4 regions of the Nonomuraea sp. NPDC050153 genome follow, and region 1 is predicted to be linked to each of the others. Evidence: riboswitches for the same ligand, from Rfam matches in the RefSeq annotation. Region 1 holds a riboswitch; each other region holds the start of a gene.
What was found. Region 1 has a riboswitch for cyclic di-AMP ahead of ACIBQ1_RS28380 (hypothetical protein). Riboswitches for the same ligand answer to the same signal wherever they lie in the genome.

Region 1 (3,913 bases):
TTCGCGGAGACCCGTGCCCACTTCGGCTAGGCGGCGGTGAGCTTGGCGATCTCCTGTACGACGGAGGGCCAGAGCGGGCGCGGCAGGTCGTGGCCCATGCCCGGGTAGGTCACCAGCCGGGCGCCCGGGATGGCCGTGGCCGTGGCCTGCCCGCCCGCGACCGGGATGAGCTGGTCCGCCTCCCCGTGCAGCACCAGCGCGGGCACCCCCACGCCGGCGAGCCCCGCCGTGCGGTCGCCCGAGGCCATGACGGCGGCCAGCTGCCGGGCCGTCCCGTCGGGGTCGAAGCAGCGGTCGAACGCGAGTCCGGCCAGCGTGGTGATCCGCTCGCGGTCCAGCTCGTATCCGGGCGAGCCGATGACCGACCAGGTCCGCACCGCCTGGGCCAGGACCGCCTCGCGGTCGGCGGGGGGCCTGGTCATGAGGGCGGCGAGCGCGGCGTCCGTGGGCGGGGCCACCGAGGGGCCGGGCGTGGACATGATCGAGGTCAGGGTCAGCACCCGGTCCGGGTGGCGGATGGCCAGTGCCTGGGCGATCATGCCGCCCATCGACGCCCCGACCACGTGGGCGGCGGGCCAGCCCAGCGCGTCCATGAGTCCGGCCGTGTCGTCGGCCAGGTCGTCCAGCAGATATGGCGAAGGCGCCCCCGCAGCGGGGACGCCCTTGTCGTGGAAGTGCGTGGACAGACCGGCGTCGCGGTTGTCGAACCGTACGACGTGATGTCCCTGGTCCGCCAGCAGCTCGCAGAGCCCTTCATCCCAGTGGATGAGCTGGGCACCGAGCCCCATGATGAGGAGCAGAGGGCGCCCGTCGTGCGAGCCGAAGCTCTCGTAGGCGATTTCGATGCCGTTCGCGGCCGCGCGGATGGTCACGAAGACCAGAATGACATTCTGGTCCGGGGTCCGTAAAGCTCAGCCCATGAGGAGGTTGCGGATGCGCTCACTGGCGAGCGCCACTCCGCCTCCCGCCACGGCCACGGCGCTGGCCACGACGGCGCCCGCGCCGGCGCTCCACTCTCCGGCCTCGCGCGCCGGAGGCACGGCCACGCCGCCCGCGGGGGGCTCGGCCGGATTGTCGTCGTGCTCGGACCAGGCGCGGGTCGAGAACGGCACCGGGTAGTTCTTCTTGCCGGGCCCGTCGCCCCACTTGGTGATGACGTAGTCGACCTTGATGTGCCCCTGGCCGCCGATGCCGTCGACGCCGAGCGTGTCGGTGTTGAACGTGCCGCCGGTCAGCTCCGCGAACGTCTTGCCGTCCAGGTCCAGCATGACCCCGTTGTTGGAGGGCACGCCCGGGCCGCGGTCGCCGACGAAGAAGGGTAGTTTCTTGCCGTCGTGGATCACGTAGCCCTCGGTCATGAGCGGCCAGCTCGGGCTGGCGGCCAGGCCTTTCTGCATGGGCTTGCCGCTGGCGGGCAGGCCGGTGTCCCCGGCGCGGCCCGAGGCGTCGTCCCAGAAGTACGAGGCCGTGGTCGAGCCCTTGAGCAGGACCTTCTCATCCGTGTTGGAGTCGGCGCGGGCCGCGGTGCAGGCGATCGTGAGAGCGCTGACGGCGGAGGCGGTGAGCAGAGCGAGGGTACGCAGGCCAAAACGTGCAGACATGAAAAGTAAAGTCCTTCGCGAGGGGGCAGGGAGGTTGCGCTCGCTTGAAAAAGGGCGTAGCAGGACAAAGCACCTGACGGGGGGAAAGCTACGCGGAGCGCGAAACAAGCCTGGAGAAGGGGCCGCTCAGAAGGCGGTCGTCATCACGCGGTTGGGGTGTTCTACGTGATCATTCATGTAATGCATATGTCCTCTCCATCTCGCCTACCGGGTTAGCTGACGGGTTCGGGCGTGGAGCTGCCCTACCGACGCAAAGTCGGATTCACCCCAGGGAGGTGGGTCCCCGGTTCCCGAGTGATCGGGATTCGGCGCCAGCCGGCTGGTCCCTTCTGGGTAAGGTCCACGCCACCGGCTGGTAAGTGGCCAACACTCTAACCACGTATTCCGGACAAACACAAACACTTCGTCATGAATCGGGCTAAAGATCTACCTGCCTTGACAATAGGAAAGGGGGCACGGCATTGCCGTACCCCCTGGAAATTCCCGGCCTCAGCCGCCGCTCTTGCGCCTGAACGATCTTTTACTCGCAGCCGGACCGTGCGCCCCGTGGATCTTCGATGGGTCGCCGCCCTTGCCACCGGCGCCCGAGTCCGCGTGCTGGTTACGCTTGCGCTCCAGCGCCTCGCGGAACTTGCGCTTCATCTCGTCCTCGGGAGTCTCGCCGACTTCCGGCTCCGGTGTATCCGCCATGAGGACCTCCATGGTGTTGGGGACTATCACAGCTTCGCACGGCGCCGCTTATGACGCGAAACTGGCCTCAACCCTCGCCTGCGGCGTGGCGAGCGCCTCCAGCCGCCTGCCCGGCATCACCACCAGCGCCACCAGGCCCTCAGGAGCGGCTGAGCCCGCCCGTTCAGGTAAAGGGGAACCACTCCGTTCCTGGTGTTGGGTTGGAACGGCCCAGGAAATAGACCCGGCATGCCCGCCACGACCGCCAAGCCCTCAGTCCTGTCATGAGTCTCCTCGGCCGCGACCTGGCGGTGGACCTCGGGGGCGCCCGCACGCGGATCTACGTCAGGGGCAAGGGCATCGTGCTCGACGAACCCTCCGCGGTGACGATCGACGCCCGTACCGGCAAGATCATCGGGTACGGCGCGGACGCCACGGGCGACGAGACATGCTGGCCGGTCAGCGGCGGCCTGCCGGCCGACGGCGACCTCGCCCGGCGGATGGTCAGGCACTTCCTGAGCAAGGTTCAGCGGCGTCCGCTCGCCAGGCCGCGCCTGGTCATGGCGCTGCCCGACGGGGCCACGCCGATCGAGCGGGCCGCGCTGCGCGACGTGGCGTACGAGGCGGAGGCCAGGCAGATCGTGCTGATCCCGCACTCGCTCGCCGCGGCGCTCGGCGCGGGCCTGCCGGTCGGTGACTACGTGGGAGGCATGGTCATCGACGTCGGGCGCGACTCCGCCAGGATCGCCGTGCTCTCCGGAGGGGAGGCCGTGGCCACGACGGCGGTCCCCAGCGGCGGCCGGGCCGTGAACCGGGCCATCGCCCGCCTGGTCGAACACGAGCACGGCCACACCCTCGACGAACACGAGGCGGAGACGGCCAAGCGCCACGCCGGCGGGAACTCGTCGCAGGAAGACGTGACCGTACGCACGCGGAACCCGGAAACCGGCCACGAGCACGCCGTACGGCTGCCCACGGAGCGGATCCGGGAGGCGGCGGCTCCGGCGATCGAGTCCATCGTGTGGGCGGCGATGGAGACCGTCGAACGCTGCCCCGCCGAACTGACCGCCGACCTCGGGGAGCGCGGCACGGTGCTGGTGGGGGGCGGCGCGCTGCTCGCGGGCCTCGCGCCGCGGCTGCGGGAGTCCCTGGGCATGCCGGTACGGCAGGCGGAACGGCCCCTGGAGTGCGTGGCCCTCGGCCTCGGCGCCTGCGCGAACGACCTGGGCCTGCTCGCCCGCCTCCGCGGCGGCCGCACCCGGCTCCGGTGATGTTTTCCGCCTTTTGCCGGTGACCCTGGGCGATCTCGGATATGGTCCGATCGTGCGCGCCTGCCGTCACGGCTTATCCGCGGCGCTCCTCTGCGTCGCGGCGATGACGGCCTGCACGGCGGCCTCCGAACTCCCCACCCTCGAAGACGCCGCCCGGCGACTCGACTCCGACGGCAGCGCCCTGCTCAGCGCCGCCGGCCTCCGCCTGTCGCCGGAGGCGCCGGTGGAGGACGATTCGTGCGTGCCCGGTCAGGTGCGGCGCTACTTCCGCGCCGAGAGCGACCTCGCCTCCGCCTCCACCGGGCTGCTCGCCCGGCTCCAGGCGATGGGGTACGACAGGGTGGTCGATGATCTGGATCTGCGGGATGGGGA
Region 2 (3,913 bases), on a different contig from region 1:
GACCATCTTGCCGACGGTCTGGCCCTTCGCCTTCAGCAGGAAGAAGTCGTAACCGACCCATAGGGCGGTCACGATGATCGTGATCAGGATGCCCACGACCACGCTCGAGAAGAAGCCGCTGCTGGCGCCGCTGCCCGAGACGTAGCTGGCCACGAGGATCGCCGTCAGGATGCCGCTGATGACGAGGTTCACGACGAAGAGGATGACCCCGTCGATGAGCCTGGCCACCAGACGCTGCCACCACTCCGCCAGCGGGGCCGGCGCGCCGGGCGGCTGCACGCCCACGGGGCCGGGCTGACCGTAGGCCTGGCCGTAGCCGGGCTGGCCGTACTGCTGCGCCTGCCCGTACTGCTGCTGGCCGTACTGCTGGTCGCCGTAGCCCTGCTGGGCGTAGCCGGGCTGGGACTGCTGGCCGTAGCCCTGCTGCCCGTACTGGCCCTGCTGGCCGTAGTCGGGCTGGGATTGGGGTTGCTGGCCGTACTGCTGCTGGCCGTAGTCCGGCTGGGACTGCGGCTGCTGGCCGTACTGCTGCTGGCCGTAGTCCGGCTGGGACTGCGGCTGCTGGCCGTACTGCTGCTGACCGTAGTCCGGCTGCGACTGGGGCTGCTGGCCGTACTGGCCCGAGGGCTGCTGCTGGCCGTAGCCCTGCTGCCCGTAGCCCTGCTGGGACGCCTGCTGCTGGCCGTAGCCCTGCTGGCCGTAACCGGGCTGGGACTGCTGCTGCTGGCCGTAACCGGGCTGGGACTGCTGCTGCTGGCCGTACTGCTGGCCATAGCCCTGCTGGCCCGACTGCGGCTGCTGCCCGTACTGCTGGCCGTAGTCAGGCTGCGAGGCCTGCTGCTGACCGTAGCCCTGCTGGCCGTAGTCAGGCTGGGACGCCTGCTGCTGGCCATAGCCCTGCTGGCCGTAGTCGGGCTGGGACTGCTGCTGCTGGCCGTACTGGGGCTGCTGGCCGTATTGCTGCTGCTGCCCGTACTGGGGTTGCTGACCGTACTGCTGCTGCTGGCCGTACTGCTGTTGCTGGCCATAGCCCTGCTGACCGTACGGGGGCTGCTGCCCGTAGGCATCGTCCGCCCGGTAGCCGATCACAGTCGCGTCCGGGTCGGGCTCGCCGGGGTGGCGGCCCGGGTTCTGCTGCCCGTACTGGGGGGGCGCAGAGTTGTCGCCGGATTCGTTCTGTGGATACGGCGGCTGTCCGGTACTCACCGTGTCACCTCGCTTCGAGTGCGCATGTGGCACGTGTCAGGACACATGCCTGTGCTGCCCAACGTATCGACATAGGTATCAACAATCACCTTTCCATCTGGTCAAGGTCCGCGTCACCCGATGTCAGGTGGAGCAGCATGCGGGTGTTGCCGAGTGTGTTCGGCTTGACGTGTTCAAGATCCAAAAACTCCGCCACACCCTCGTCGTACGAGGCCAGCAGTTCGGCGTACACCTCAGGGGAAACAGGTGTGCCCTGAATCGGGCGGAACCCCAGTCTCGCGAAGAAGTCGACCTCAAAAGTAAGACAGAATACACGCCGCAGACCCAAATCCTTAGCCTGCTGGATCAGTGCGGAGACGATCCGGTGGCCGACGCCCATCCCCCGGCACTCGGGATCCACGGCCACCGTGCGGACCTCGGCGAGGTCCTCCCAGAGCACGTGGAGCGCGCCGCAGCCGACGACCTGCCCGCCCCGCTCGGCCACCCAGAACTCCTGTACGTCCTCGTACAGGGTCACCGTGGCCTTTTCCAGGAGCCGAGGCCCCGCACCCGCATAGGTGTCCACCAGGCGCCTGACCATGCGCACGTCGCGCGTGCGGGCACGCCGGACCACCACCGCGGTCTCGGGCACTGTCAGTTCGGCCACCTGCTCCATGGTTCTCCAGGGTACAGATCTCATTACGGCTCAGCCCTAACTCCCATGTCTCGGCCCATCTTGTTACATCTTGTGGCCAGATGGGCGCGGGCCCTCGCCGCCGACTCCCGCCCATCGAAAGCGCGGACAAAGAGGGCATAGGACCTCTTCCGCACGGCTGTCCACGAGATCACCTTGTGACCCTTCGGTTGTGAAACCTCTACGGACTTGGCAGTTCTGGTTGAGCAGGAACCCGGAGTGCATTAGTGTCCAGCGACAATGCCCCCGCGTATCGCGCGGGAGGCACGCCCAATTCTCGCAAGGGAAGCCGGGGAACCGCCGGTGGCGACCTCCGACGCCACCACTGGGGTGAATCCGAGCCTCTCGGTAGGGCTGCTCCGGCCCGAACCCGTCAGCTAACCCGGTAGGCGTCTACGAGAGGAGCTGGTTGGTGAAGCGCACGCTCAGCGGTGGGGGGAAGTCGGCGGGCAAGCACGCCCGCCCTTCGGAACGGGCTCGGCGACCGCGCCGCTTCGGTGTGGTGAGTCTCACAGTCGCCGCGCTGCTGTTCGCCATCCCCGTCGGTTCGGCGTCCGCTGACCCCAAGCCCACGCTGAAGGATCTCGCCGACCAGGCCACGAAGCTGCACACCGACATCGAGACGCTGAGCGAGCAGTACAACGGCCAGCGGGAGAAGCTCAAGACCGCCAAGAAGGCCGCCGAGGCCGCGGAGAAGACGTTAACGAGCAGCGAGTCGGATCTGGCCGCCAAGCGCGCGAAAGCCGCCATGCTGGCCCAGAACGCCTACATCACCGGCGGCCTGAAGACCCTCGCCTTCACCACCTCCGACGACCCCGAAGGCTTCCTCAACCGCGCCGCGACCTCGTACGCGATGCAGGCCGAGCAGGGCGAGGAGATCAACGCCCTCACCAGGGCCATGGACACGGCCACCCGCGCCAGGGAGAGCGCCAAGGCACGCATAGCCGAGGTCCAGCAGCTCGTCACCGACATCGACTCCAAGCGCGACAGGATCACCAAGCTGGTGGCGAAGGTCGAGAGCAGCCTGTTCACGCGGGCTCTGGGCGAGGCCGGGCGCCCCGGCACGCGGGCCGTGCGCGTCAACCTCCCGATCCCGGGCTCCGGCAAGGCGGCCGAGGCCGCGCGGTGGGCGCTCACGCAGCAGCTCAAGCCGTACGTCTGGGGCGCCGAGGGCCCCAGCTCCTACGACTGCTCCGGGCTCGTCATGGCGGCCTTCCAGCGGGTGGGCATCTCGCTCCCGCACTACACCGGCGACCAGTGGACCGCCGGCAGGCACATCTCGCGCGAGGAACTCCGGCCGGGCGACCTGGTGTTCTTCTACAGCGACCTGCACCACGTGGGCATCTACATCGGCGGGGGCATGATGGTGCACGCCCCGCAGACGGGCGACGTCGTACGGATCGCGTCGATCGCGAGGCGGCCGTTCGCCGGCGCGGTGCGCATCGCCGACTGAGCCGCACCCCGGCGGTCCGCCGCGGCTAGATCAGCTGGCGGCGGGCTGCCCAGGCCACGGCCTCGATCGCGGTGGCCACGCCTATGCGGTCGCAGATGCCCCGCAACCTGCGGCGTACCGTGCGCCCGCTGATATCCAGCCGCCGCCCCACTCGATCAACCGTGACTCCCTTGGCCAGCTCCGCCAGCAGCGCCAAATCAGCATGGCTGAGCTCAACGCCTTCAGTGAGCACATCCATCGGGAGCCCTCCCCCCAACAGCAGAACTTGGACCTCACAGATGGGCCAAAGCCGCTCCTCGCAGACGGTAAACGCATCCTGGAAAGGTCGTCAAGCTCGACAATCGCCGCACTTGACGAGCGCTATTGACATGATCCGCTATATATGACGCACTCGCGATATGTCAGGACGGTGAGTGATCACATTGGGCCCTCCGGAATGGCCCTGACCAGCCTTCCGGTTTTCGATCAGTACGGTATGGATATTCCGCATGATCGATAAGCTCGATATCGCGGGGAGCGCGTCCGTGACGCGATCTTTCCGGCGCGCGACAAGCCACCAATCGCTCGCTTTGTACGGCACC
Region 3 (3,913 bases), on a different contig from region 1:
CAGCCGGTTGGACAGGCGGGCCCGCACCACTTCGCCTGCGGTGACGCGGATCGGGGTGCCGGGGACGCGGCCGTCGTAGGCCCAGGTCCGCACCGTCACACCGCCGAGGTCGGCCTGGGTCTCGGCGGCCACCAGCCGAACGTCCTTGACCACGCCCGGCTTTCGGGCCTGCTCGACGGCGCGCACCTGCGCGCCGGTCGGGCTGACGAATGGGGATGCCGTGGTATTACGGCTCGGGCTGCAGGCGGCCAGAGCCGCCCCGCCGAGCAGGCCGATACCGGTTCTGAGCATGGTGCGTCGATCGATGTCCACAGTGATTCCTCGCTTGAAAGATCGTGCCGGAAGGGAGACCTCGGGCCCTCAGGGGGCCGGATCCCCGTCTAGATCCGGAGCACGACCGTGCGCGTCAGCGACCGGATCGGCGGCGCGCGAAGGAACCTGGACCAGAGCCGAAGCGACAGGCTGGCGGGGCCCGACGCACCGAGGACGTCACGGGTGCCCAGCCGGAACAACAACAGGGTCAGAGCCGTGCCGAGGATCGCCAGGCACACCCAGCCGGCACCGGCGCCCTCATGGGACTCTTCTCCGGCGGCGATGCCGGCCTCGGAGGGAACGGCATGCATGGCGACGTGGCTCCCGGCAGGTGGCAGGTCCGCATGCCCATTGATGTGGCCGAGCGTATGCATCGCCACGACGCCGAGGGCCACGACCACGAGCAGCATCAGGCGCAGGATCACCCGTTCTGCTCGCGTCATGCCACCAGCATAGACGCATCGCCTATGGTGCGTAGTAGTTCAGGACCATCATCCCCTGTGCATTTCGCTCCTGAGATGCCCCGATTGTCACCTTGCTCCAGCTAAATACTATGTTTCATAGTTGTATGATGCGGGGCCCTCCGCCGCGAGCGCGTGACTCGAGGTGACCGGTGTTCGAACGAATCGAAGCGGAGTTCGCCTCCCGGCTGGGCCGAGAGTGCCTGTACGTGCCCTCGAACAGGTTCGGCCTGTTCATCGCGTTACGGCACTGGATGTCGCCTGGGCAGCGCCTGCTGATGTCGGCGATCTCGCCGGACGAAATCCTGTTCCTGGTGCTGGCCGCGGGGCTGCGACCGGTCATCGCCCCGACGAATCCCCGCAACGGCAACATCGACACCCGAGCCGTGGACGGGCTGCGTTTCGACGGGGTGCTGTCCACTCACCTGTACGGCCTGCCGGACGACATCATCGCCCTGGGCGGAATGTGCGCCCAACGCGGCATCCCTCTCATAGAAGATGCCGCGCACGCCATGCAGACGACGGTGATGGGAGTGCCGGTCGGAGCATTCGGCGATGCCGGTGTCTTCAGCCTGTCCAAACATCCAGGCGCCGCCCCGGGCGGAATCGTGGCGATGGCGCAACCGGATGATCGCCCGGCATTGCAGGCACTGCGTACGCGCTGGCTTTCGCGGAGATTCCCGCTCGCCGAGTTGGGTGTCATGGCCAAGATGATCGCTCGCAACGCCGTTTCGGCCACAGCCCTCAGCGGCCCGGCCTGGTGGCTGGCCCAGGCGCTGGGCCTGAACGAGCGGCGTGAAGGCCACCGGATCGCGCTTCGGCGCATGGCGCTCGCGCCGCGACTGGCCGTCGGAGGCATGGAATGCCCCGGGCTGGACGCCTTGGACGCCTGGGTGTGCGCGGACAACCATCGCTATCGCATGCGCCAGGGATCACTGATCGAGGCCTACGGACTGCGCCGGATGAAGACGCTCGAGGCGCAGCGTGGGCGCAGGCTTGCCGGCGTACACCGGCTCGCCGAGTTGAAGACGGTCGCGCCGGCGGTGCTGGAGCAGCTGGAGCAGCCTCTGTTCCGGGTGCCGCTCCTTGTCGAGGATCGTGAACGTGCGATCCGAAAACTGCGCCGACACGGGGTCATCGTCGGGTACGTGTACGACCCTCCCTTCGACGAGTACGCGCCCGGCCTCACCGAAGCGTCTCCGGCTCCGGAGACGTCCCGCTGGTGGGCACGCCACGTACTCCCGATCGACCCGTTGCGGGCGGAGCGGGCCTTGCCGATCCTCGCGAAGCTCTCGCCCCCTTCTCTGCACGATGTGACCTGAAAAGCACGGGAGTAGGTAAAAATTCTCTCGTATTTGGCCTACAGGATAGGAGATCCTGTTTCCTGTTCCCGAACGTGGCTTGCATCTTTCTATGCGATTCGCTTACCTTCAATGACCCAAGGCGTACGCCTGGCAGCACTCGATGCCGAGCGACGCCTCCCGTATTGCCGAGACCGCGTCTCACCAGCGTGAACATCGAGTCCACAAGGTGGCGCGGCCGCCGAATTCGCGATCTCGCGGAGCCGGGGACCCAATCTCCCTGGGGTGAATCGGCGCGCACCGTATGGGCGCTCCGTAGGGCACTTCCACGCCCGAACCCGTCAGCTAACCCGGTAGGCGGCATGGAAGCAAGGAGCAATCTCTCAGTAATGGTCAAGAATGTCTTCGCCGGTGCCGTGACGTCCGCAAGGCTTTCCCGCTTCGCCGTCGGGATGAGCGTCGTGGCCGGCGTGGTCCTCGCCGGCACCCCGGTCTTCGCCGCCGGCCATCAGACCGATGCGCAGTCTTCGCGATCTAATGCCGTCTCCTCCCATGCCGCGCCGCAGACGGCCGCCCGCCAGGTGACCGCCCAGGCGGTGCTGAAGATCGCCGAGTCGCAGATCGGTGTGACCGAGAACGCCGCGGGTGGCGGAACCCTGTTCCACCGCTGGTACATGTCCTCGCCGCGGGCGGCAGAGACCTTGGCTCGCGACGGCGGCACCCTGCAGCTGTACGCCAACGCCCCGTGGTGCGCCATGTTCGTCTCCTGGGTGGGTGCGAAGGCCGGCGCCCGGACCACCATGGGCTGGGACGCCTACACGGTCACCTGGGCGAAGTGGTTCAAGGCCAACAAGCGCTGGGGCGCCCTCGCCAAGCCCGGCGCGGTGGTCTTCTACGACTGGAACGGCAAGAGCGTGACCGGCATCGACCACATGGGTCTGGTCAAGCAGGACAACGGCAACGGCACGATCACCACGATCGAGGGCAACACCGGCAACGGCAGGGTGGAGCAGCGGATCCGGCCCAAGTCCCAGGTTGTCGGCTACGGCTACCCCGAATACAAGGCCTGACGGGAAGACACCTTGCCGGTGCGATGGTCAAGGGAGGACGGGCGGTGCGGGGAAATCCCGGCACCGCCCGTCGTCGTATAGCGTCGAAGCGTGGCCTCTGTGGCCCTACGCTGGGATTCATCGGATCGGCATCGGTTGTGGACGCATGCCGCCGTAGCCGGTCTGCTCGTCGGCGCCCTGCTCCACCACCGGTCGCAAGTATCTACGCGCTCCTCGCGGCACAGGTCTGATCTATGTACGGCGTGCGGCGCTCGACCGGCTCGACCCGCCTTTCCTGGACCTGCACGGCGCCCGCTGGACAGCGCCGTCGCGCTACAAGGCGCAGCCAGGCGCGCGCCCGCTTCGAGAACTGGGAGTACAGCGTTGCCGCCCGGCTCGGCCTGGGCGCGGCCATCGACGAGGCGCTCGCCAGGGGGCTCGAGAACGTCCGGGACCGGGTCTACGCGCCGGCGGACCACCTGCGGGAGCAGCAGGCGGAACTGCTCGGCTGCCACGTGCACGACCTGGGGGCCGAGCGGTGCGGCATCGTCACCTTCACCCTGGACGGCATGCCTGCCGAGGAGGTCAATGCGCGGCCGGCGACTCGATCGATCAACGTCAGAGTTTCGCGCGTGCCGTCCACGCGGCTCGACATGACGGACCGTGGGCTTGAAGAGCTCATACGTGCCTCCGTACGCCGAGGAGGAAGTCGCCCAACTCTGCGCGGGTCTGCGCGGAGGGTAGATCTCTCCGCTGGGAAAGGCGGCGCCGGAAGCGTAAGCCGAGCGGG
Region 4 (3,913 bases), on a different contig from region 1:
TGAGCCAGCGCAGCTGCACCCTGCCGGAGAAGGCGTCACCGACGGCCTGCACGCGTCTGGGCATGCGCTCACGCGGCTCCGCCAGCTCAAGGCCGTCGGGCAGCCCGAGGGACCTCAGCTCCCGACGCGTGGCCTTCAGCGGTCGCAGACCGGCGCGCGGCACGACCACCGTCTCGGGGCCGAGCACGCCCGCGTGATGGGCCTCGACGGCGCACAGCATCTGGAGCGGAGACTCCACCCAGGCCGACGCCTGTTCGACCACTCCTGTCCTCCCAGCCGGGTGATGGCCCGTTCACGACCGCTTCAAGCTAGCCCCGCCGCCTTAAGCCACCAGAAACGCGACGTGAACAATGGAGGGTATGAACTCGCTCATGCTCAACACCGACGGCGTGCAGATCCCGCAGCTCGGCTACGGCGTCTGGCAGGTCCCCGCCGATGAGGCCGCGCAGGCCGTCGCCACCGCGCTGCGGGCCGGCTACCGGCACATCGACACCGCCGCCGCGTACGGCAACGAAGAAGGGGTGGGGCAGGCCGTGCGGGAAAGCGAGCTGCCGCGCCGGAAGGTGTTCGTCACCACCAAGCTGTGGAACGCCGACCACGGCCGCGCGGAGGCGGCCTTCGAGGAGTCCCTGGCCCGGCTCGGCCTCGACTACATCGATCTTTTCCTCATCCACTGGCCGGTGCCGCAGCAGGACAAGTACGTGCAGGCGTGGAAGGCGTTGGAGAAGATCTACCGTGACGGGCGCGCCAAGGCCATCGGCACCTCGAACTTCACCGTCGCCCACCTCACCCGCCTGATGAACGAGACCGGCATCGTGCCCTCCATCAACCAGATCGAGCTGCACCCGTACCTCCAGCAGCGCGAGCTGCGCGCCTTCCACGAGGCCAACGGCATCCTCACCGAGGCGTGGAGCCCGCTCGGCCAGGGCCAGGGCCTGCTGAACGACCCGGCGCTGGCCAAGCTGTCCGACAAGTGCGGCAGGACGCCCGCGCAGATCGTGCTCCGCTGGCACCTGCAGCTCGGCCACGTCGCGATCCCCAAGTCGGTCACCCCGTCGCGCATCGCCGAGAACATCGGCGTCTTCGACTTCATCCTCGACGCCGAGGACATGGCCGCGATCGGCGCGATGAACAAGGGCCATCGGATCGGACCCGACCCCGATACGTTTGACATGACCTGATTCGTCTACGATCTCCCGCGTGCGAGATTTTGCGTGGGGCATCGCGGCGACAGGACGTATAGCGCAGACCGTCGGGGCGGTCATCGCCGCCGAACCGGGCATGCGGGTGGCCGCCGTCGGCTCGCGGAACCTGGAGCGGGCGCAGGCGCTGGCCGCCACGCTGGGCGCGGAGTCGGCGTACGACTCCTATGAGCGGCTCTGCGCCGACCCGGCCGTGGACGCGATCTACGTGGCGACGCCGCACGCCCAGCACCTGGAGGTGGCCGAGGCCGCCATCGCCGCGGGCAAGGCCGTGCTGTGCGAGAAGCCGCTGGCCGCCACCGTGGACGACGCGGAGAAGATGGTGCGCCTGGCACGCGAGGCAGGCGTGTTCCTGATGGAAGCGATGTGGATGAGGTTCAACCCTCTCATCCAGAGGATCGCGGCCGACGAGCGCTTCGGCGACCTGCGCTCGGTGCACGCCTCCTTCGGCTTCGCCAAGCCGTACGAGCCGGAGCACCGGCTGTGGGCGCCGGAGCTCGGCGGCGGGGCGCTCCTCGACCTGGGGATCTACCCGTTCGGCCTGGCCCAGTTGCTCCTCGGCATGCCCTCCGACCTGCGGATCACCGGCTCCCTGGCGCCCAACGGCGTCGACGCGGAGGCCGGCGGCGTGCTGCTCTACCCCGATGGCAGGAAGGCTCTCGTGGAGACTTCGTTGCTCGGGAATTACCCGAACCATGCCAGCGTTGTAGGCACCCAGATGCGGGTGGACATCCAGGCGCCGTTCTGGGCTCCGCAGCGGATCGTACTGTCCGGGCCCTCGATGGAGCCGGAGGAGTACACGCTCGATTCGGTGAACCACGGGTACGCCGGAGAGCTCCGCGAAGTCCGCGCCGCGACGGCCGAAGGCAGGACCGAAAGTTCGATCATGCCGCTTGACGAATCCCTTGCCATGATGGGGCTTCTGGCCGATGCTCGCAGGCAACTCGCCTAGCTGGGCCTTTATGGATTTGTAATCCTCTTGCCTCATGCATTACGTTTGGGGCATCCTTGAGACATACGTCCGGTTTGTCCGGACTTGTCCGACCATCGCACGACACATCACAGGAACGTCCTGTGACCGCTGAATCCGCCTTCGGGCGGAGCCGGGGACCCACGTCCTTTGGGGTGAATCGGCACTTCGGTGCCGTAGGGCAGCTTCCACGCCCGAACCCGTCAGCTAACCCGGTAAGCGGCATGGAAGCAAGGAGTAACCCCCTCGATGGCCAACTTCCGCTTTACCTCTGCTGCGAAGAACAACATCGCCCGCGCCCTGCTCGGCGCCACCGTCCTCGGCTCCGTGTTCGGCGTCCACATGACGAGCGCCGGAGCCGCGGAGAAGCAGCCGATCGACACGACCACCGTCTCCGACCACGCCGAGCGCTCCCGCGAGACCAGGGTCACCGCCACCGCCGCCCAGGTCCTGGCGCTCGCCAAGTCCCAGATCGGCATCTCCGAGAACGCCGCCGGCGGCGGCACCAAGTTCCAGCAGTGGTACGCCAACTCCCAGCGGGCCGCGGAGACCGTCGCCCGGGACGGCGGCAGCCGCACCGAGTACCTGAACGCCGCCTGGTGCGCGATGTTCGTCTCCTGGGTCGGCGAGCACACCGGCGCCCGCGCGCAGATCGGCTGGGACTCCTGGACCGTCGCCCACGCCAAGTGGTTCCAGGCCAACGACCGCTTCGGCACCGAGCCCAAGCCCGGCGCCATCGTGTTCTTCTCGTGGAGCGGCAGCAAGAACCTCAAGGACATCAAGCACGTCGGGTTCGTCGAGAAGGACAACGGCGACGGCACCATCACGACCGTCGAGGGCAACACCGGCCGCGGCAAGGTCGAGGAGCGCGTCCGGCCCAAGTCCCAGGTCGTCGGCTACGGCTACCCGCAGTACCGCGGCTGACCGGACTCCCCCACAGCCCGGACTCCCCAACAGCGCCGAACGAGCGCGCGTCCCGCGAACGGGACGCGCGCTCGTCGCGTTCACCCTCCTAGCGTTCACCCTCGTCGCGTTCGCCCTCCGCGCGTGCGGCGGCCCGCCACCGGGGAAGACCCGAGGCAAGCCGTCCACGACCTCGCCGAGGAGCCGCCCACCATGCCACCGCACACGTGGAGGGGCCCGTGAGGAGGGGCGGGCTGCGGTGGATCGCCGACGGGCTCTTCCCGAGCGGCGCCAACCCGCACGGCGTCCTGCCCGCCCTGCTGATCCTCCTGGCCCTCGTCACCGGCCTCGTGGACGCCGTCAGCTACCTCGGCCTGGGCCGCGTCTTCGTCGCCAACATGACCGGCAACCTCGTCTTCCTCGGCTTCGCCCTGGCGGGGGCCGCGCAGATGTCCAAATGGGCCTCGCCGGTGGCCCTGGCCGCCTTCGGAGCCGGCGCCTGGAGCGCCGGCCGGGTGAGCAGGCGGGCCACCAACCCGCGACGCGCGTTCGCCGCCGCCACCGCCGCGCACGCGCTCCTCGTCGCCGCCGCCCTCGTCGTCGCCCTCGTGGCCGGACACCGGGCCACCGCGCCGCAGGCGGCCCTCATCGCACTGCTCGGCTACGGCATGGGCCTGCAGAACGCCTCCGTGCGCGCGCTCGGCGTACCCGACCTGGTCACCAACGTCCTCACCACGACCCTCACGGGGCTGGCCACCGACGCACCGGGACGGGCCGCCCTGCGCCGGGCCGCCTCCGTGGCGGCGATGTTCCTCGGCGCGCTGGCCGGCGCCGTCCT

Region 2: another riboswitch for cyclic di-AMP. It lies ahead of ACIBQ1_RS25675 (C40 family peptidase); the one in region 1 lies ahead of ACIBQ1_RS28380 (hypothetical protein).
Region 3: another riboswitch for cyclic di-AMP. It lies ahead of ACIBQ1_RS35655 (CHAP domain-containing protein); the one in region 1 lies ahead of ACIBQ1_RS28380 (hypothetical protein).
Region 4: another riboswitch for cyclic di-AMP. It lies ahead of ACIBQ1_RS02895 (CHAP domain-containing protein); the one in region 1 lies ahead of ACIBQ1_RS28380 (hypothetical protein).

What each region holds. Positions count from the first base shown of each region.
Region 1 covers NZ_JBITJQ010000012.1:117,024-120,936, forward strand. Annotated here, with positions in the region: gene ACIBQ1_RS28370 (aminotransferase class III-fold pyridoxal phosphate-dependent enzyme) at 1-30, shown strand, start outside; gene ACIBQ1_RS28375 (alpha/beta fold hydrolase) at 27-872, opposite strand; gene ACIBQ1_RS28380 (hypothetical protein) at 912-1,601, opposite strand; cyclic di-AMP (ydaO/yuaA leader) riboswitch at 1,788-1,922, opposite strand; gene ACIBQ1_RS28385 (DUF5302 domain-containing protein) at 2,091-2,291, opposite strand; gene ACIBQ1_RS28390 (rod shape-determining protein) at 2,555-3,541, shown strand; gene ACIBQ1_RS28395 (hypothetical protein) at 3,594-3,913, shown strand, end outside.
Region 2 covers NZ_JBITJQ010000010.1:213,998-217,910, forward strand. Annotated here, with positions in the region: gene ACIBQ1_RS25665 (RDD family protein) at 1-1,206, opposite strand, end outside; gene ACIBQ1_RS25670 (amino-acid N-acetyltransferase) at 1,292-1,861, opposite strand; cyclic di-AMP (ydaO/yuaA leader) riboswitch at 2,137-2,286, shown strand; gene ACIBQ1_RS25675 (C40 family peptidase) at 2,382-3,332, shown strand; gene ACIBQ1_RS25680 (LuxR C-terminal-related transcriptional regulator) at 3,358-3,570, opposite strand.
Region 3 covers NZ_JBITJQ010000018.1:49,064-52,976, forward strand. Annotated here, with positions in the region: gene ACIBQ1_RS35640 (multicopper oxidase family protein) at 1-312, opposite strand, end outside; gene ACIBQ1_RS35645 (hypothetical protein) at 381-737, opposite strand; gene ACIBQ1_RS35650 (DegT/DnrJ/EryC1/StrS family aminotransferase) at 926-2,095, shown strand; cyclic di-AMP (ydaO/yuaA leader) riboswitch at 2,304-2,449, shown strand; gene ACIBQ1_RS35655 (CHAP domain-containing protein) at 2,464-3,144, shown strand.
Region 4 covers NZ_JBITJQ010000001.1:608,079-611,991, reverse strand. Annotated here, with positions in the region: gene ACIBQ1_RS02910 (hypothetical protein) at 1-262, opposite strand, end outside; gene ACIBQ1_RS02905 (aldo/keto reductase) at 360-1,181, shown strand; gene ACIBQ1_RS02900 (Gfo/Idh/MocA family protein) at 1,201-2,154, shown strand; cyclic di-AMP (ydaO/yuaA leader) riboswitch at 2,272-2,409, shown strand; gene ACIBQ1_RS02895 (CHAP domain-containing protein) at 2,422-3,096, shown strand; gene ACIBQ1_RS02890 (YoaK family protein) at 3,315-3,913, shown strand, end outside.